2 regions of the Paraburkholderia agricolaris genome follow, and region 1 is predicted to be linked to the other one. Evidence: predicted binding sites of a transcription regulator. Region 1 holds the regulator's gene; the other holds the start of a gene.
The links. The regulator HrcA, encoded in region 1, represses chaperone genes, less so after heat shock. The targets are predictions, from matches to a motif close to TTAGCACTCNNNNNNNNNGAGTGCTAA.

Region 1 (10,036 bases):
AGGAACGCGTGGCGCTCGCGCACGCCATGGGCTGCGACGATTATGCTGCGCTGATGCTCAAGCTCGACGCGCACCGCGAGTTCGTCGAGCAGCAGTTCGACCAGATTTTTGCCGACAAGGTGAGCGGCCGCGACGGTTGCGGCGCACGGGAAGACGGCGCGGCGACCTGGATCTGGAGCAGCGCGCTCGCCGACGACAGCGCCGACGAAGCGCTGCGCGCGCGTCTGATTGAACTGGGCGTGCCCGAGCCGGGCGAACTGCTGGCGCGTTTGCGCGCGGTGTGGCAGTCGTCGCGTTACGCGGGGCTCGCCGAACGTAGCCGGCAGCGCTTCGACATCGTCGCGCAGCGTGCGCTGGAAGCCGCGCGGACGTTGGAGCCGCCCGAACGGCGCGGCGATACGGTGGCGCGCCTGTTCGACCTGCTCGAAGCCGTGAGCCGGCGCGGTGCGTACCTTGCGCTGCTAACGGAATATCCGCAGGCGCTGCATCGGGTGCTGTCGGTGCTGGGTGGCTCGCGCTGGGCCGCGGGCTATCTGATTCGCCACCCGCAATTGCTCGACGAACTTCTCGACGACGAGGCAATGGACAGTCCGTTCGACTGGCCCGAATTCAAGCGCACGCTGCGTTTGCGTCTGGCCGCGGCGGACGGTGTCGAGCAACAGATGGATCTGCTGCGCCACGCGCACCAGGCCGAGGTGTTCCGCATCCTGTTGATCGATCTGGCCGGCCGGCTGAGCGTCGAACATGTGAGCGACCGTTTGTCCGAACTCGCCGACGCGGTGCTCGACGTCACGCTCGAAGCCGTCTGGAAGCAGTTGGCCAAACGCCATCGCGAGGTGCCGAAGTTCGCGGTGATTGCCTACGGCAAGCTGGGCGGCAAGGAATTGGGTTACGCGTCGGACCTCGACGTCATCTTCCTATACGACGATCCGGACGATGCCGCCGCCGACGTCTACGCCACCTACACTCGCCGCCTCATCACCTGGCTGACGACGGCCACCGGCGCGGGTACTTTGTTCGACGTCGACTTGCGATTGCGGCCGAACGGCGAGTCGGGTCTGCTCGTCACCGACCTGGATGCGTTCCGCCGGTATCAACTGCGCGAAGGCGATGCCGCCAATACCGCATGGGTGTGGGAGCATCAGGCTCTGACCCGCGCGCGCTACTGCGCGGGCGACGCCGAAATTGGCGCGAAGTTCGAGCTGATCCGCGAACAGGTGCTGACCACGCCGCGCGAAGCTGCACCGCTTGCGAAGGAAATCGTCGAAATGCGCGAGCGCGTCGAGGCGGGACACCCGAACCAGACGGCGCTGTTCGACCTGAAGCACGATCGTGGCGGCATGGTCGATATCGAATTCACCGTGCAGTACTGGGTGCTGCTGCACGCGGCGAGCGATCCGGAACTGATCCGCAATACCGGCAACATTGCGTTGCTGCGCGAAGTGTCGCGCTTTGGCTTGATGAGCGAGGCGGAAGCGGAGACGGTCGGCGCGGCTTACCGGACCTACCGGAAGTTGCAGCACAAGCTGCGGCTCGATGGGATGGAGAAGGCTCGGGTCGATCCGGCCTTGGTGGTGACTGAGCGTGAGGCGGTGCTGGGGCTTTGGAAGCGGGTGTTTGGCTGAGGACTGGAAGTCTGCGCCTGAATGGCTGAATGACTGACGCGAAGGCAAGCGGCGCTGCCTTCGCGCATTTTCAGACTAACGGTCGCAGCGGCTTCCCACTGGCTCCCGACCGGCCTCCGACCGATGGGACGGCTAGGCCGCCAGCATTTCCTTGGCGTGTTTCCGCGTCGTCGCGGTGATCTCCAGTCCGCCGAGCATCCGCGCGACTTCTTCGACGCGGCTCGCGCGGTCTAGCGACGTCACGCTGCTGACCGTGCCGCCCTTGCCGTTGCCCGACTTCGCCACCTGGAAATGATGGTCGCCACGCGCGGCGACCTGCGGCAAATGGGTGACACACAGCACCTGACGCGCCTGTCCCAGTTGATGCAGCAGCCGTCCAACTACTTCGGCGACGCCGCCGCCGATGCCGGTATCCACCTCGTCGAAGATCAGAGTCGGTGTCGGACTCGCGGCGCTCGCGATCACCGCCAATGCGAGGCTGATCCGCGCCAGTTCGCCGCCTGAGGCAACTTTCGCGAGCGGCCGCAGCGGTACGCCGGCGTGACCGGCGACGCGGAATTCGACCTGCTCGAGCCCATGTGCGCCGCCTTCCGGCAGTTGCACCAGCGCCACTTCGAAGCTGCCGCCTTTCATCGACAGTTCCTGCATGCCGGTGGTCACGGCGGCGCCCAGGGCCTTGCCGGCCTTGGCGCGCGCCTTTGACAGTTTTTTCGCTTCGGTGAGGAAGGCTTCTTTTGCCTTGGCTTCGGCCGCATGCAGGCTGTCGAGATCGGCTGCCGCGTCGAGCGCGGCGAGTTGCGCTCGACGCGCTTCATGCTCTTGCGGCAGCGTCTCGGGTTGCAGGCGGAATTTGCGCGCGGCCGAGTGCAGCGCGTCCAGACGCTTTTCGACCTGGGCGAGCCGGTCCGGATCCAGTTCGAGCTTTTGCGCGTAGTGGCTGAGCGAATAGGCCGCTTCCTGTAACTGGATCTCGGCCGGCTCCAGCGCCGCCAGCACGTCGTTCAGCGCCGGGTCGATCTCGGCCAGATCGCGCACCTTCGACACGATCGAGGCGAGATGCGTGATCATCGCCTCGTCCGATTCAGACAACGCGCCGAGCGCGCCTTGAACGCCGTCGATCAGATTGGCTGAATGCGACAGTCGCCGGTGTTCGGTGTTGACCTCTTCCCATTCGCCCGATTGCGGCGAAAGTTTGTCCAGTTCGGTGAGTTGCCAGGCGAGCCGCTCGCGCTCCAGTTGCAGCTCGCGGTCGCGCGTTTGTGCGTGTTCGACGGCCTGAACCTTTTCGCGCCATGCCCGCCATGCCCGCGTGACGGTTGCCGCGGTTTCCGTGAGGCCTGCGTGGGTGTCGAACAGTTCGCGTTGCGCGTCGGGGCGCATCAGCAACTGGTGGGCATGCTGGCCATGAATATCCACCAGCATCTCGCCGACTTCGCGCAACTGCGTGAGCGTTGCCGCCGTACCGTTGATGAACGCGCGCGAGCGGCCGTTTGTATCCATCACGCGACGCAGCATCACGGTGCCGTGATGATCGTCGTCGACAGGCGCGCCGAGCGCCTGCTCGTCGAGCCATTGCTCGACTTGCGCATGCGTGTCAAATTCCGCAGTGATGTCGGCGCGGCTTTCGCCGGTGCGCACCACGCTTGCGTCGGCGCGGGCACCGAGCGCAAGGGCCAGCGCGTCGATCAGGATCGACTTGCCGGCGCCTGTTTCGCCCGAAAAAACGGTAAAGCCGCTGTCGAATTCGAGGTCGAGCGCGGCGACGATGACGAAGTCGCGTATCGAGAGGTGGCGAAGCATGGAGGTCGTCTGGTGAGCTTGATATTCAGGGTTCGGCAGCGGTGTCGTTCGCGTTCCAAGGGGCCGGCGGCCCGGCGTTCCGGCGTTCCGGCCGCTCAGGGTTTGGTATCTTCTTCGTGGGACGGATATTCGTTCCAGTGCAGCTTTTTGCGCAGCGTGGCGTAGTGGCTGTAGCCGACCGGGTGCAGAATCGGCACGGTATGACGCGAGCGGCGCACTTCGATCGTGTCACCCAATTCCAGCGAAGTGAACGACTGCATGTCGAAGTTGACGTTGACTTCGCGGCCTGAAACGATCTGGATGCTCACCTTCGAGTCGTCCGGCAGCACGATTGGCCGGTTCGACAGCGCATGCGGCGCGATCGGCACGAGCACGATGCCTTGTAATTGCGGGTGCAGGATCGGCCCCTGCGACGACAGCGCATAGGCGGTCGAGCCCGTAGGCGTGGCGACGATCAGCCCATCCGAGCGCTGGTTGTACATGAAGCGGCCATCCACCGAGACATGCAGTTCCGCCATCCCGGAGAAACCGCTGCGGTTGACCACCACGTCGTTGAAGGCCAGTGCGTGGTAAATCGGCGTGCCGTCGCGCATGATGCGCGCTTCGAGCAGCGTGCGCTCTTCGCGCTCGAAGTTGCCCGCGAGCATTTGCGGCACGATCTCGCGCATGTCGGAGATCGGAATGTCGGTAATGAAGCCGAGCCGCCCGTGGTTGATGCCGATCAGCGGCGTGCGGTAGGGCGCAAGCTGGCGGCCAATGCCCAGCATCGTGCCGTCGCCGCCGAGGATCACGGCTACGTCGGCGCGCGCGCCGATCTCGGCGGGACGCAGCGCCGGGTAGTCGGCGACGCCGATTTCGGCGGCGGTGTCGGCTTCGAATACGACCTCGAAGCCGCGCTTCGCGATGCACGAGGCGAGCGCGGTCAGCGGTTCGCCGATACCTGGCGTATTGTTGCGCCCGACGAGCGCGACGGTCTTGAACTGGCTGGTCACTTGCATGCCGGCATTACACCATAGGTAGGGCCTGAAAAGAACCGCAGACAGACCCGGTAGCGGGCCTGCGCAAGCGGGCTGCCGGCGCATTGAGCGATTATCGTTAGAATGGTGAAGTCTTGATGGCATGCGCGCCGGTTATAGTCCGGCGGCGCGCCGCCAGCGGACTTGCCGGACCGGTGGCTGGCGAGACGCAGGATTCGAATCCCGGCGAGGCGCCGACCATGTTGGACCCAGCGCCAGTCAACGCGCCACATGCAATACCAGGCGCCGCCCCGCCGGCCGGCGGCGCGATAGTCAGGGGTGGGCGCCGTTAGCGCTCGCTGTAGTCGCGTCATTGAGCTAAAATTTTCCCTCATGCTAGATCCCCGCGCACAAACCCTCCTCAAAACGCTGATCGAGCGCTACATCGCCGAAGGTCAGCCGGTCGGCTCGCGCACGCTGTCACGTTATTCCGGCCTCGAACTGAGTCCGGCGACGATCCGCAACGTGATGTCCGATCTCGAGGACCTGGGGCTCGTGATCAGTCCGCATACGTCTGCGGGCCGCATTCCTACACCGCGTGGCTACCGGCTGTTCGTCGATACCATGCTGACCCTGGAATCCGCCGCGGACGAAGAAGCGGTGATGCGCATCGTCAAAACCACGCTGCAAGCGGGCGAACCGCAGAAAATCGTCGCCGCGGCGGCCAGCGTGCTGTCCAATCTGTCGCAGTTCGCCGGTGTAGTGCTTACGCCGCGCCGCAGCCACGTGTTCAAGCAGATCGAGTTCATGCGCCTGTCGGACAAGCGCATTCTCCTGATCATCGTGACGCCCGAGGGCGACGTGCAGAACCGCATCATGGCGACCCAGCGTGACTTCTCGCCGTCGCAACTGGTGGAAGCGTCCAATTACATCAACGCGCACTTCGCCGGCCTCTCGTTCGACGACGTGCGCCGCCGTCTGCGCGAAGAAATCGACGAATTGCGTGGTGACATGACTACGCTGATGCACGCGGCGGTCACGGCCAGCACGGATGAAACCGACACCGGCGAGACCGTGCTGATTTCCGGCGAGCGTAATCTGCTCGAAGTGGCCGACCTTTCGTCGGACATGGCGCGCCTGCGCAAGCTGTTCGATGTGTTCGATCAAAAAACCAGTCTCCTTCAGTTGCTCGACGTGTCGAGTCACGCCGCGGGCGTGCAGATTTTCATCGGAGGCGAATCGAATCTGGTGCCGATCGAGGAAATGAGCGTGGTGACCGCGCCTTACGAGGTGAACGGCAAGATCGTCGGCACACTCGGCGTGATCGGGCCGACCCGCATGGCCTATAACCGCGTGATTCCGATTGTCGACATCACCGCGCGGCTGCTTTCCCTCACGCTCAGCCAGCAGTAATCCGCGCCGGTTTCCGGTCACTGTCCACTGCGGCATCTCATGCTGCAAATGATGCGCGACGGCGCGCGGCTTGCCAATTGGCCGAATGGCCAGGGGTCCCTGGCGGACCTTGCAGTGGACCGCGCCGCTATAATGAATTCCACCTGAACCGACTCTCCGCCCCAAGCGGTTATCCCTGCTGCCTATGCGCTTCGACCTCGAGCGGCCCTCACAGAACGCCACGTCACACCGTGTCGCCGTGCTGCTGATCAATCTCGGCACGCCCGACGCGCCAACGCCGCGTGCAGTCCATCGCTATCTTGCGCAGTTCCTGTCCGATCCCCGTGTGGTCGAAATTCCGGCGCTGCTCTGGCAAGTGATCTTGCGGTTGTTGATTCTGCCTTTCCGCAGCCGCGCGTCGGCGAAGAAGTACGCGGCCGTGTGGATGCCGGAAGGCTCGCCGCTGCGTGTCTTCACGGAGAAGCAGGTGGAGGGTTTGCGCCATCTGTTGCAATTGAACGACTACACGGTGCTGGTCGACTACGCCATGCGCTACGGCACGCCCGGTATTCCGGCCATGCTGAACCAGTTGAAGCTGGCTGGCGCGGAGCGCGTGCTGTTGGTGCCCATGTATCCGCAATACTCGTCGTCGACCACGGCTACGGCTTTCGACGACGCTTTTTCGGCCCTCAAGCGCATGCGCAATCAGCCGGAAATCCGCACGGTGCGGCAGTACGCGGATCATCCGGCGTATATCGCCGCGCTCGCCGCTCAGGTGCATCACTACTGGCATCAGCACGGCCGGCCGGATTTCGCGGCCGGAGACAAGCTGGTGCTGAGCTTTCACGGCGTGCCCAAGCGCACGATGGATCTCGGCGATCCGTACCACGAGCAATGTCAGCAAACCGGCGCGCTGTTGATGCAGGCGCTGGGATTGACGCAGGTGGAATGCCGCATTACGTTTCAGTCGCGCTTCGGCAAGGCCGAATGGCTGCAACCGTACACTGCGCCCACCCTGAAGGAACTCGGTTCGGCAGGCGTGCGTCGAGCCGACGTGTTCTGTCCGGGCTTTACCGCCGATTGCCTTGAAACGATTGAAGAAATCGGCATGGAAGTACGCGACGAATTCCTGCATGCGGGTGGCAAGGAGTTTCATCGGATTCCCTGCGTGAACGCCTCGCAGCCATGGATCGCCGCGCTAGGCGAAATCGTTGCCCAGAACCTGCAGGGCTGGCCCGTGCAAGCGGTGCCGGTGCCGCATACGACAGGGGCTTAAGCAGCTCATGAATTACAGGATTTCAACTGAAGCGGGCGCGAAGTTGCGCATCGACAAATGGCTGTGGGCTGCGCGCTTCTTCAAGACCCGCTCGCTCGCGGCGGACGCTGTCGACAAAGGTCATGTGCGCATTGGCGGCGCCAGCGTCAAGCCGGCCAAAGACGTGCGCGTCGGCGACCTGGTCGAGATCGAGATCGAACGGATTGTGTGGCAGGTGGAAGTGCTAGGTGTGTGCGACGTGCGCGGCCCAGCCAACGTCGCGCAGACGCTTTATGCGGAAACCGAAGAGAGCAGGATGAGGCGGCAGGTCGAACAGGAGCGGCGCAAGACGTACCGCGAGCCGGCCGCCGCATTGCACGGAAGGCCGACCAAGCGCGACCGGCGCACTATCGACAAACTTTCAGGTGGGGATTGAACAACTGTTCCATCGTCGCGTGCACACCACCGTACTCGGTAGTGTGATCGTTGACGGCCCCGGACATGCAGATGGTCGTGGTGCCCGCGATGAGTACCAATGCGACCACCGATATTGCAAAGGTCAGTTTCACGGTACTCCCCTTGGGAAGATTCGGGACGGAAACAGGCGAATCAGGTGGATTGAAAAATTTCGGTAAGGATTACGTTAGATTAGGGTTAACGTGTCTTTTCCGATGCTTTATTGGAGCATAGGCCACTTGTCGGGCGCACTCAATCTCAATCTGATTGCGACGCAATAATGGTTGTAACGGAGCGTTTCGGCCGCGCGCGCGTGGTGTGAAAAGTTCCGGGAGAGGCGCTTGAAATGGGTCTTTCCGGCCCCATCTGCCGTTTCGAAAAGCGTCAACGCACCAGGTTTTGCGCCAAGTTGTCTGTCGCAATTTTGCAACGCACAAATTGCGCAGGCTTTGACGCGTTGCCGTCACTTTTAGCTTTAACTTTTTAACGACTTTCAGCGACATGGAAAACACGCAAGAGAACCCGACGAGCCAGAATCCCACGCCCGCCGACGAAACCGCGCGTCAGGCCGCCGAGGCCGCGGCACCCCAGCAGGACGCGGCTGCAAGCGCGGCTCCAGAAGCGCCGGCAACCGGCGTGGAAGCTGCATTGACCGAAGCAGAGGCGAAGATCGCCGAGCTGCAGGAAAGCTTCCTGCGCGCGAAGGCCGAGACTGAGAATGTGCGCCGCCGCGCCCAGGAAGATGTCGCGAAGGCCCACAAGTTCGCGATCGAAAGCTTCGCTGAGCATTTGCTGCCGGTGGTCGATAGTCTTGAGGCAGCGGTTGCCCATTCGTCCGACGACCTGCAAAAGGTTCGTGAGGGCGTCGAACTCACGCTGCGCCAGCTTTCCGGCGCACTGGAGAAGGGGCGCGTCGTCGCCTTGAACCCGGTTGGCGAGAAGTTCGACCCGCATCGTCATCAGGCTATTTCAATGGTGCCGGCCGATCAGGAGCCGAACACCGTGGTCGCCGTGCTGCAAAAAGGCTTCGTGATCGCCGACCGCGTGCTGCGTCCGGCCCTCGTGACTGTCGCGGCGCCGAAGTAAGCATCGCAAGGCGCTGTACAAGCCGTTTATTTGCCGTTGCGCCTGACACGCGCCGCTATGGCCAACGTTCCCGTCGCCGCCGCCGGGCTCATGCTTCACGGCGTGCTCACCTGGCTCTTCTTTTACCGAGGCAAGCGGCTCAGCCTGGCAACTGGCTGGCGCGGCCTTGGGCCACTCGAAGGGGCGGTTGCCGCCGAGTGGGACAAGAATTGGCCGGCCAATGCGGTCGGGAGCACGGCAGATGGTGAAAAAAGCGGCAAAAGTTCGACTGATTGAAAAAAATTAAAGACCGCATCGTAAAAGAGGTCTTGAAAACGATGCGGACGCACTTATGTTGAGTGCAGGTAGGAATTGAGAGCGGATCGCCGTACCGCCAGATGGGCAAAACCGGCGATTCCCGCAGCGATCAAAGTTAGGAGATTAGTAAAAATGGGCAAAATCATCGGTATCGACCTCGGCACGACCAATTCGTGCGTGGCGATCATGGAAGGCAATTCGGTCAAAGTGATCGAGAACTCGGAAGGTGCGCGCACCACGCCGTCGATCATCGCTTACATGGAAGACGGCGAAATTCTCGTCGGCGCACCGGCCAAGCGTCAGTCGGTCACGAACCCGAAGAACACGCTGTACGCCGTCAAGCGCCTGATCGGCCGCCGCTTCGAAGAAAAAGAAGTGCAGAAAGACATCGCTCTGATGCCGTACAAGATCATGAAAGCCGACAACGGCGACGCATGGATCGAAGTGCGCGACCAGAAGCTCGCGCCGCCGCAAATCTCCGCGGAAACGCTGCGCAAGATGAAGAAGACCGCTGAAGATTACCTTGGCGAGCCGGTCACCGAAGCTGTGATTACGGTTCCCGCGTACTTCAACGACAGCCAGCGCCAGGCTACCAAAGATGCAGGCCGCATCGCCGGTCTGGAAGTGAAGCGGATCATCAATGAACCGACCGCCGCCGCTCTGGCATTCGGTCTGGACAAGGCCGAAAAGGGCGACCGCAAGATCGCGGTGTATGACTTGGGTGGCGGTACGTTCGACGTGTCGATCATCGAAATCGCGGATGTCGACGGTGAAATGCAGTTCGAAGTGCTGTCCACGAACGGCGATACGTTCCTCGGCGGTGAAGATTTCGACCAGCGCATCATCGATTACATCATCGGTGAGTTCAAGAAGGAACAAGGCGTCGATCTGTCGAAAGACGTGCTTGCGCTGCAACGCCTGAAGGAATCGGCTGAAAAGGCGAAGATCGAACTGTCGTCGAGTCAGCAAACCGAAATCAACCTGCCGTACATCACGGCCGACGCGTCGGGTCCGAAGCACTTGAACCTGAAAATCACGCGCGCCAAGCTGGAAGCACTGGTTGAAGAGCTGATCGAACGCACGATCGAACCTTGCCGCATGGCTATCAAGGACGCAGGCGTGAAGGTCGGCGAAATCGACGACGTGATTCTGGTCGGCGGTATGACCCG
Region 2 (10,036 bases), 200 kb from region 1:
GCGGGCACTTGCACCACGCCGCCGACGAAGCGGGCCGCCACCGGCAACTCGCGTCCACCGCGATCCGCCAGCACCGCCAGTTCGACCGATGCCGGCCGCCCGTAGTCGTACAGTTCGTTCAGTGCCGCGCGAATCGTGCGGCCGGTGTATAGCACGTCGTCCACCAGCACGATGCGGCGCTTGTCCACGGAAAACGGCAGTGAGGTCGGGCTCGCCTGCGAGTGCAAGCCTTTTTTAGCGTAATCGTCACGATGTAGCGCGACATTCACTACGCCGAAGCTCGGCACGTGCAGGTCGCGCGCGAGGCGCTCGGCAAGCCACGCGCCACCACTGTAAATACCGGCCAGCACGGCGCCTTCCGCACTGTCTGGCCCGGCGCCGAGCTTGTCGCCATAGGCAGCACGAATCTGCTCGAGCAAAGCGCTGTAGAGCGCTTCGGCGTCAATGGAACTCATGATCGTCGGAAAGTCCGTCTAGATATTGCTGGAGAATAATGCTGGCGGCTTCGGCGTCGAGCATGTCGGCGCGGCCGTTACCGGCGCGAATTTCCGCCTTCGCTTCGACTGACGAATAACGCTCGTCGATCCACGTCACCGGCAGATTGAAGCGGCCATTCAGCTGATTGCCGAAGCGCTTCGCGAGTTGGGTCATTTCGTGCGGCGTGCCGTCCGGGTGCATCGGCAAGCCGACCACCAGCGCGTCCGGCTTCCATTCGGCGATCAGCTTGCCGATCGCCTCGAAACGGTATTCGCGGCTGCGGTTCTGCACGATCACGAGCGCCCGTGCACTGCGGGTGAGCGAGTTGCCCACCGCCACGCCGATCCGCTTTTCACCATAGTCGAACGCAAGCAGCGTCGCCTCACGTCCGGCCGGCGGACTCATACGTTACCTTTCATGCGTGACCTGCTTCGCCCGACAGCATCGACAGCGAAATACCGAGCAGCGCGAGCGCGGCTTCCAGACGTTGTTCGGCAGGCACGTCGAAAACGATTTTCGGGTCGGCTTCAACCGTGAGCCAGCCGTTCTTGGAAATCTCTTCCTCGAGTTGACCCGCGGCCCAGCCGGCATGACCGAGCGTGAGCAGGAAGCGTTCCGGACCGGTGCCGCTCGCGACGGCTTCGAGCACGTCTTTCGAGGTGGTCATTTCAAGGCCGCCCGGCACCGACATGGACGACGTGTACGCATTGCCGTCTTTCGGATCGTGCAGCACGAAGCCACGCTCGGTTTGCACCGGGCCACCGAAATACACGGGCACATGAAGAAGGGGTTCGATCTCGAGCTTGAGATCGATGCGACTGAAGAGCGCTTCAAGATCGATATCGGTCGGCCGGTTGATCACGAGGCCGAGCGCACCGCGCTCACTGTGATCGCAAAGGTAGACCACCGTTCCTGAAAACGTGGGATCGGCCATGCTCGGCATGGCGATCAGGAACTGGTTGGTCAGATTGATGCGATCGGTACTCTTGGACATAGTTCGAATTTTAGCAAAGACGATGCAGGATGGCGGGCTTTGAGCGCTGGACCGCAATGTGCGCGATGAAGAGCGCCGCGAGCCATCGACGGCGAATCAAGTTGCACTCTATCACGCACGCAGGCCTTGTCCACGGTGCGTTAGGGGTGTTTTGCGACACGCTGGGCGCGCGCCGCCGGGTCCGAACCTTGCTCCCCGTGGCGGCCGGCAGAGGATGCTTGCCGGCGCACGGGACAGGCTGCCAATTGTGCCAATTGCGCCGCCGCTCAGGCGCCGCCCTGCTCGATCGCGCGCGTCAATGCGGCCAGCGCGGTGTTACTGCCGGTCGGCGCGACGCCGGCAGCAACTTTGTGCAGCATCGCGCGCAACGCCTCGGCAGCCTGCTCGAGCGTGCTCGCCGCAGGTGCTCCGACGATGACGTGGGAGCGCACTGCCGGCGTGGAAACGCCGGCATGCGCGCGGCGGCGCCACGCCAGCCCGAGCGCGTCGGCTACCACCGCCACGTGGCCAAGGCCCAGCGCGCACGCGGCAGCGCCGAGCCGGTAGGCGGCATCGCCCGCCTGCAGCGCTTCGCTCGGATCGGCTTTCTCGGGCTGATCGGCCGCGCGGGCGTGTTCGGTCAGCGCCGAAATCGACGCATCCGCCGTCTGCAGGAAATCTTCATAAGCGTGCGCGTTGACGGTCAGCACGCCCAGCTCACGCGTCAGCGAACTGCGAGTCGCGCTGATCGCCTGCGCCTGCACGGCGCCCGCCTCCCAAAGCATTTCGGATGCCTGCGTGCCGGCGACATGCCAATCGACCGTCAGGCCGTAGTCGTGTAGCACTTCGACCTGATCGGCATCTTCCGCTGCAGCGCCGAATAGCGCGTAGTCGCGCCACAGCAGCGCCAGCGTCGCGCGCACCAGCGAACGCGGCGCGCGCTCGATGCCGCGTGCGTGATCGGCCAGCGTGAGATTGCAGCGCGCATAGAAACGCCGCGCGTCGGCTTCTCCGGTAGCGCGGCCGCTGACGCGCAGCGCCTTCGCGCACGCTTTGGCGAGACGCCAGAAATCGTAGGGATCCGGGCCGGCGAGTTCGGACAGGACTGCGTCCAGTTCGTCGAGCGCGGCATTGGTGAACGCAAGCGCGGCACCGCTGTTATCGGGCTGCGCGCGCAACACGGGCAGCAGCGCGCGCTCATAGCGCGCCCGCAAATGAGCCAGTTGATCCACGGGCTGAGCGTGCAGCGACACCGGCGGTACCGGACGTGAGGTCAGCGCGAGGTCTTCGAACGCGGCGGTTGAACCTGGCGTGTGCTCCGACAGATGGGTGCAGAGCGCGCGATAGTGCCTGAACAGAGTGGGCGAGCAGGATAGCTCGTGCAGATTGTGACGCTCGAGCGCCGCGCGGAAATCGCGCAACGCCGCACCGAACACGGACCGCGCGTTGTCCGCGTCTGCCGGGTTCGCCGGACTCTCCTCGTCGGCCAAAGGCGAAAGCCGCACCAGTGCGTCCGCGAAGCGCTGCGCGCTCAGCCAGCCTGCCTCGCGCAACGCGTGCGACGCACGCAATAACGCCGAGGTGCTCTCGCTATGTTGCTCGAACGCCAGCAGCGCTTCGGCCAGCGCCAGCTCTGCGGAACGGACAGCGCCGCCGCGCGGATTCGGCAAGGCATCGAAGGAATCAGGTGCAGCGGATCGAAGAGTCATGGGCTGGCGACAGGAAGCTGACGGGCCGCCGCCCGGCGCTGCACGAGAAACTGATCGGCTAACGCGCGAACTGGCGACAGAACAATGACAGACTACCGCTGCGACACGGTGCAACCGGGGACGTTCCGCATCGACGCGTCGGGGCGGCGTTCCGAACGCACGAATCGCGTTCGATCCGGGCGGCACCGTCTGCAAAGCGCCGCGCGGCGGACGCACGACATGGCGCCCAGTCAGACAACGCCGGGCACCGCCGTTTGCCCCTCGAATCTCAGATCTGGACCATCTCGAAGTCTTCCTTGCGCGCTCCGCATTCCGGGCAGGTCCAGTTAATGGGAACGTCCTCCCAGCGAGTGCCCGGCGCAATGCCTTCGTCCGGCAAACCGGCTTCTTCGTCGTAAATCCAGCCGCAAATCAGGCACATCCAGCTTTGATATTCCATTCTTGTGTCGCGTCGTAGAGTCCGTGGAAACGGGAGCCATGATGGTACCGTGTTGCCGCCCCAATGCCTAGCAATCAGAAACGCGCAAATCGCAGCGTGCGACGGCCTTCGGCGATGCCGGGCGGGTCGCTGCGTGGCACGCTTGCGGCGTAGTGCCACTGCATGACCGATTCGTCCCTGCGCCCGGATTTGCCGCCTGCTCGCCAGATAGCCGCTGCCGGCTTGCAGCCGGACATCGAAGAATGCGAAAAAACGCCTTCATGACAGTTTAGGCCGCATAATTGAGTCGATTGCGCACCGTCTGCGCCTAAATACAGCCCCTTTTTGCAAATTTTCATGCCCAGCGACACGCCTCCGATCGTCCTCACCTTCGGCCTTTCCGATCCCACCGGCGGCTCCGGCCTGCAAGCCGACCTGATGACGCTTGCCAGCATGGGTTGCCATGGCGTCTCCGTACTCACCGGCTATACCGTGCGCGACTCGGCAAGCTGCGACGAAGTCACCGGGCTCGACCCTGAAGTGGTCGCGACCCAGGCTCGGATGCTGCTCGAAGATATGCCGATCGCCGCGTTCAAGGTCGGCGCATGCACGCGTGCGGAAGTGGTGAGCGCGATTGCCGAGGTGGTCGCCGATTACGACGATATCCCGCTGATCCTCGCGCCCGACTTCACGCTCGACGACGAACACGTGCTCGCCGCCGACGAACTACGCGAAGCGATTGCCGACTTGCTGGCGCCGCAAACCACCCTGCTGGTCGCCGATTCGGCCACGCTGCTCGCGCTCGCCCAACCGGACGGCGACGCCGAGGCGCCAAGCCTCGACGCAGCGATCTCGCATTTGCTGTCGCAAGGTTGCGAGTACATTCTGTCGACGGAAACCGGCACGCACCGGCTCGTCAATACGCTGTTCAGCGAAGACGGCCAACTTCGCCAGGATATGTGGGACCGCGGCAGTCACAGGATCATGGGCATCACGGACACGCTCGGTTCCGCGATTGCGGCGTTGCTGGCCAATGGCCAGGAACCGGCCGAAGCCGTGCGCGAAGCACAGGAGTACCTGTATCAGGCAGTGCGCAGCGCATTTCGGCCAGGAATGGGCGCGTATATGCCGGATCGCTTCTTCTGGGCCCGCAGCAGCGACGACGATACGCCGCCGGCAGCGGGTAAGGACGCGGCGCCAGGTGAAGCGCGTCATTAAAATTCGACGCGAAGCACCAGCGGCATGAGCGACAAGCGCATGGCGAGCATTACAGCCGTCACCAGGCAGCGCCCATTAAAAACCCGCATTTCTGCGGGTTTTTCTTTTTGAACAATCCTCTGGCCGCCCTTTCGGGCGCATACCCACTTTCAAACTTGTAATCAAACGTTACAACGAACGTTTTATCGTCAGGTTAGACTTTCGATTCGTAATTCTGTCATATAGCTCTATGTCGTCGCCGACGCCCATTCCCTTACCAGCCGGTGCTTCGGACGACTCCCGCGCCTTCCTGCAACGCTGCCGCGGCGAAGTTACCACCCGCGACAGGATGCAAATGTTCCGCCACAAGCCGGTTACGATCTGGCTGACGGGATTGTCCGGGGCGGGCAAATCAACCATCGCTTTCGAACTCGAGCAGCAGCTCGTAGCGCTAGGCCACGCGTGCTATGTCCTCGACGGCGACAATGTCCGCCACGGCTTGGCAAGCGATCTTGGCTTTGACAGCAAAGACCGGCGTGAAAATATTCGCCGGGTGGCGCACGTGGCGCAATTGATGAACGACGCGGGCCTGATCGTCATTACGGCTCTGATCTCGCCCATGCGCGAAGACCGGGCAATGGCGCGCGAAATCATCGGCCCCGGCAATTTCATCGAAACCTACCTGTCGGCCTCTGTCGACGCTTGCTCCCGCCGCGATCCAAAAGGTCTCTATGCCAAAGCCCGGAATGGCGAGATTCCGTCGTTCACCGGAGTATCGGCGCCCTATGAGGTCCCAACCGGTCCCGAGCTGAATATAGACACCACAACGCTGACGCCGGCCGAAAGCGTTGGGAAACTGTTCGCCTACTTGCACGACAACTGCCTGACGGATCCCTGCTGCGCAGCGCGCACGCAATATTGAGCGTTCCTCAGAGCAGCACCGCTCGCCCCAAAAGCAAAAACCCGCATTTCTGCGGGTTTTTGCTTTTGAGAAGCACGCCTCGCGGCGCACTTCCCCATGTGTTTCGAACTGAGCCTCTCATGAGAGGCCCAACCGAAATTACATGTCCATGCCCATGCCGCCCATGCCGCCGGGCATACCGCCGCCCATCGGAGCATCTTCCTTCGGCAGTTCGCAAACCGCTGCGTCGGTGGTCAACAGCAGGCCAGCGACCGAAGCTGCGTTTTGCAGCGCCGTACGCGTGACCTTCGTCGGGTCCACGACACCTGCGTCAACCAGGTCGACGTACTCGCCGGTTGCTGCGTTGTAGCCGTAGTTGCCCTTGCCTGCTGCAACTGCTGCCACCACGACGCTGGCTTCTTCGCCGCCGTTCGTGACGATCTGGCGCAGCGGTTCTTCCATTGCGCGCAGAACGATCTTGATACCTGCGTCTTGATCAGCATTCGCGCCCTTCAGGCCAGCGATTGCCGTGCGAGCGCGGATCAGTGCGACGCCGCCGCCAGCCACGATGCCTTCTTCCACAGCTGCGCGCGTTGCGTGCAGTGCGTCTTCGACACGTGCCTTCTTTTCCTTCATTTCGACTTCGGTCGCAGCGCCAACCTTGATCACTGCAACACCGCCTGCCAGCTTGGCAACGCGTTCTTGCAGCTTTTCACGGTCGTAGTCCGACGTAGCTTCTTCGATTTGCGTGCGAACTTGCTTCACGCGCGCTTCGATCGTTGCAGCTTCGCCAGCGCCGTCGATGATCGTCGTGTTTTCCTTGCCCACTTCGATACGCTTTGCTTGACCCAGTTCGGCCAGCGTTGCCTTTTCGAGCGTCAGGCCGGTTTCTTCAGCGATAACTTGACCGCCGGTCAGGATCGCGATGTCTTCCAGCATGGCTTTACGACGATCGCCGAAGCCCGGAGCCTTGACAGCAACAGTCTTCAGGATGCCGCGGATGTTGTTCACAACCAGCGTTGCCAGTGCTTCGCCTTCGACGTCTTCTGCGATGATCAGCAGCGGACGGCCAGCCTTGGCGACTTGTTCCAGAACCGGGAGGAGGTCACGAATGTTCGAAACCTTCTTGTCGTGCAGCAGCACGAACGGGTTTTCGAGCACAGCAACTTGCTTGTCCGGGTTGTTGATGAAGTACGGCGACAGGTAGCCGCGGTCGAATTGCATACCTTCGACAACGTCCAGCTCGTCTTGCAGCGACTTGCCGTCTTCAACCGTGATGACGCCTTCCTTGCCGACCTTGTCCATTGCTTCAGCGATACGGTCGCCGATCGACGAGTCGCTGTTTGCCGAAATCGCGCCAACTTGAGCGATTTCCTTGTTGGTCGTGCACGGCTTGCTGATCTTGCGCAGTTCTTCGATCGCGGCCGTCACAGCCTTGTCGATACCGCGCTTCAGGTCCATCGGGTTCATGCCCGATGCAACGTACTTCATGCCTTCGCGGACGATCGACTGAGCCAGGACCGTTGCGGTCGTGGTGCCGTCACCTGCGTTGTCGCTGGTCTTGGAAGCAACTTCCTTGACCATTTGCGCGCCCATGTTCTGGAGCTTGTCTTTCAGTTCGATTTCTTTCGCGACCGAAACACCATCCTTCGTGACCGTCGGGCCGCCGAAGCTGCGTTCCAGGACAACGTTGCGACCCTTCGGGCCCAGCGTGACCTTCACAGCGTTCGCGAGGATGTTCACGCCTTCAACCATCTTGGCACGGGCGGAATCACCGAATACGACGTCTTTAGCTGCCATCTTCTAACTCCTTGAATTCTTGGGATATAACCGGGTAAGTAGCGATTTTCTCGCTTACTTCTGCACCACGGCCATGATGTCTTCTTCGCGCATCACGAGCAGTTCGTTGCCGTCGACCTTAACGGTCTGGCCTGCGTACTTGCCGAACAGGACGCGGTCACCAACCTTCACGTCGAGTGCGATTTGTGCACCCTTGTCGTCACGCTTGCCCGGGCCGACTGCCAGGATTTCGCCTTGATCCGGCTTTTCCGCTGCGGCTTCGGGGATCACGATGCCCGACGCAGTCTTGGTTTCTTGATCCAGACGTTTGACGATCACGCGATCATGCAAAGGACGAAGGTTCATACATACTCCTCTCTTGATTGAGACTGAAGAACGCTGAGAAAACCCGGCTGGCTAAGCCAACCGGCGATGTTGTTAGCACTCTCGTGCAGCGAGTGCTAATTATATGGACGGGTGGTGACAAATTCAAGAAGGGATGTGGAGATCGATGCTGGTGTCGAGATTCGCTCAACTTTGAACTTTGTTCGCTTAAGTCTGAACTCTTAGCCGCGCACGATCGCCACAATGATATTAAATATCTTTTAAAACAATGGCTTATTGTTCCCCTAGCTGATTCACAGCGTCGCGCGCGCAGTGCAACTGCACGGTCCTCAGTGACGACATCTGTTCGCAAGTCCTAGTGACTCAGGCCAAATTTAGGGAAAACCCCACCAGAGGTCGCAATCGCTGCTCTCCTTCAGGCAGATCGAAGAACACGATCCGGCACGGCGCGTGCCGGTGCGGTGACCCCGAGTTCACGTGCTCAATCAAGTCGTCGCCGAGCAATGCGATAGCAGCTGCATAAAGATACTGAGTTGAGGCAGGTTCCAGCTAAAAGCTGAGCAGGGTCGCTCGCGTTCGCGCGTGGGCTGAGGGCTGTTTTCCACCCGGTTATTGAACCGCGCGCTGGCTTTGACGAAAACGTGCTTGACGTGAGCCAGTTCGGGGATCTCGGCTTTCGCCGCCGGATAGCCGCGCAGCTGCTCGGTCACGATCTTGCGCGGCGCCTCAGTACACGAGGCAAGCACGTGCTTGAAAAACCGCTTCGCTGCAGCCTTGTCACGGCGCTGCTGTAGCAAGATGTCGAGTTCGGCACCGTGTTGATCGACGGTGCGCCACAACAGGTAAGGCTCTCCGCGTAGCGTCACAAATACTTCGTCAAGGTGCCACGTGGTGCCGGGCCTGCGACGCAGCGCTTTCACATGGTGTGCGAAGCACGCACCGAACTTATCGCACCAGCGTCGGACCGTTTCGTAGCTGACGATAACCCCACGCTCGAACAGCAGTTCCTCGACATCACGCAGGCTGAGCTGAAACCTGAAATACCAGCGTACGGCGCAACTGATGACTACCGTCGGAAAGCGATGACCGTGGTAAAGCCAGTTCGCATTCTTCATCCCACGAGCTTACTCGGCCATCTCCTCAACGTGACAGTGCCCATGGCCGCGTTGCTCGGAATGAGATTAACTGACGGCTCAATGAATCTGGGGCCGGATAATGGCGTCTTTCGGAGGCGTCCGATCTGTTAGCGTCTCGTCGGTTGGCTCCAGCGCATCGATGCTCGTGTCGGTACGGTTAAGCATCGTGCGGGCCTTGTTCATATCGAGCGCCCCCTCCCATCGAGCGACCACAATCGTCGCCACCCCATTACCGATCAGGTTCGTGACTGCACGTGCTTCGTTGAGGAAGCGATCAACACCTAACAGAAGCACCAGCCCAGACACCGGGATTTTATGCATCGAGGCCAGCGTGGCTGCCAGCGCGACGAATCCGGCCCCCGCCACACCCGCAGACCCTTTGGACTTACCGACGCGCTGACTTCTCCTCGCTGGGTTCGCAACTGTTCTGCAGGTGCCCTTTCAGAGACTGCTATCGAACTGTGAGGTAACGACGGGTGCGTTGCTCCGTTTGGAGACACGATGACATGAACGGAGAAATGTGACGCGACAGCCCAAAAGTCTCTCATCAACGCAGTGTCGATCGTGGAGTGCAACAGCAGGTTAACCTCCGATTCGGCAAGTAATGGCACTCGGCACCCTGTTGCTTGAGAAAGACCTCGATAGAGCGGGGCGTCAGGCAAAAATAAGGAGACCATCGTCCAGGTATGCACGAACAACCCGAGATTCTCGTCAAGTACAGAATCTGAGAAAAGCCAGCGCACATAAGATTGTGCCCATCCCGCCAACCCGGGTGGCAATCTGCGCGAACGGCATCAGCGTCATACGGTTGGCGGCCGTCAGAATCGCAACATCGCCACCACCACCGAGTCCGCTATGGCAGGCGTTGATAATCGCCGCCTCAACGGGATACATACCGAGCCGCCGACCGCAAACAAAGCCAACCACAATTAGCGTGATGACCGTAGCGACAATCGTCGCGATGTTGGCCAGCGTGATCGCTGCCATTAGTTTGTCCCACGGCGTCCAGAATGCACCGATCCCGAACAGCAGCGGGAATGTAGTAACTCGAGCAAAAAAACGATGTAGTTGATGAGCCCCCGTATGCAGCGTGCCGGACAC

Region 2: the regulator HrcA is predicted to act here: its motif matches at 7,893-7,919, upstream of groES (co-chaperone GroES).

The regions. Positions count from the first base shown of each region.
Region 1 covers NZ_QPER01000001.1:4,067,780-4,077,815, reverse strand. The annotation lists gene glnE (bifunctional [glutamate--ammonia ligase]-adenylyl-L-tyrosine phosphorylase/[glutamate--ammonia-ligase] adenylyltransferase) at 1-1,625, shown strand, start outside; gene recN (DNA repair protein RecN) at 1,758-3,425, opposite strand; gene GH665_RS17890 (NAD kinase) at 3,521-4,423, opposite strand; gene hrcA (heat-inducible transcriptional repressor HrcA) at 4,775-5,794, shown strand; gene hemH (ferrochelatase) at 5,979-7,049, shown strand; gene GH665_RS17875 (RNA-binding S4 domain-containing protein) at 7,057-7,464, shown strand; gene grpE (nucleotide exchange factor GrpE) at 7,986-8,570, shown strand; gene GH665_RS39120 (hypothetical protein) at 8,628-8,846, shown strand; gene dnaK (molecular chaperone DnaK) at 9,000-10,036, shown strand, end outside.
Region 2 covers NZ_QPER01000001.1:3,871,212-3,881,247, forward strand. The annotation lists gene pyrR (bifunctional pyr operon transcriptional regulator/uracil phosphoribosyltransferase PyrR) at 1-455, opposite strand, end outside; gene ruvX (Holliday junction resolvase RuvX) at 442-882, opposite strand; gene GH665_RS16995 (YqgE/AlgH family protein) at 893-1,471, opposite strand; gene GH665_RS17000 (FimL-related protein) at 1,738-3,159, opposite strand; gene GH665_RS17005 (rubredoxin) at 3,428-3,598, opposite strand; gene GH665_RS17010 (hydroxymethylpyrimidine/phosphomethylpyrimidine kinase) at 3,935-4,795, shown strand; gene cysC (adenylyl-sulfate kinase) at 5,025-5,696, shown strand; gene groL (chaperonin GroEL) at 5,835-7,475, opposite strand; gene groES (co-chaperone GroES) at 7,530-7,820, opposite strand; partial or broken gene GH665_RS17030 (IS6 family transposase) at 8,351-8,914, opposite strand; partial or broken gene GH665_RS17035 (cation:dicarboxylate symporter family transporter) at 8,993-9,319, opposite strand; gene GH665_RS17040 (2-hydroxycarboxylate transporter family protein) at 9,647-10,036, opposite strand, start outside.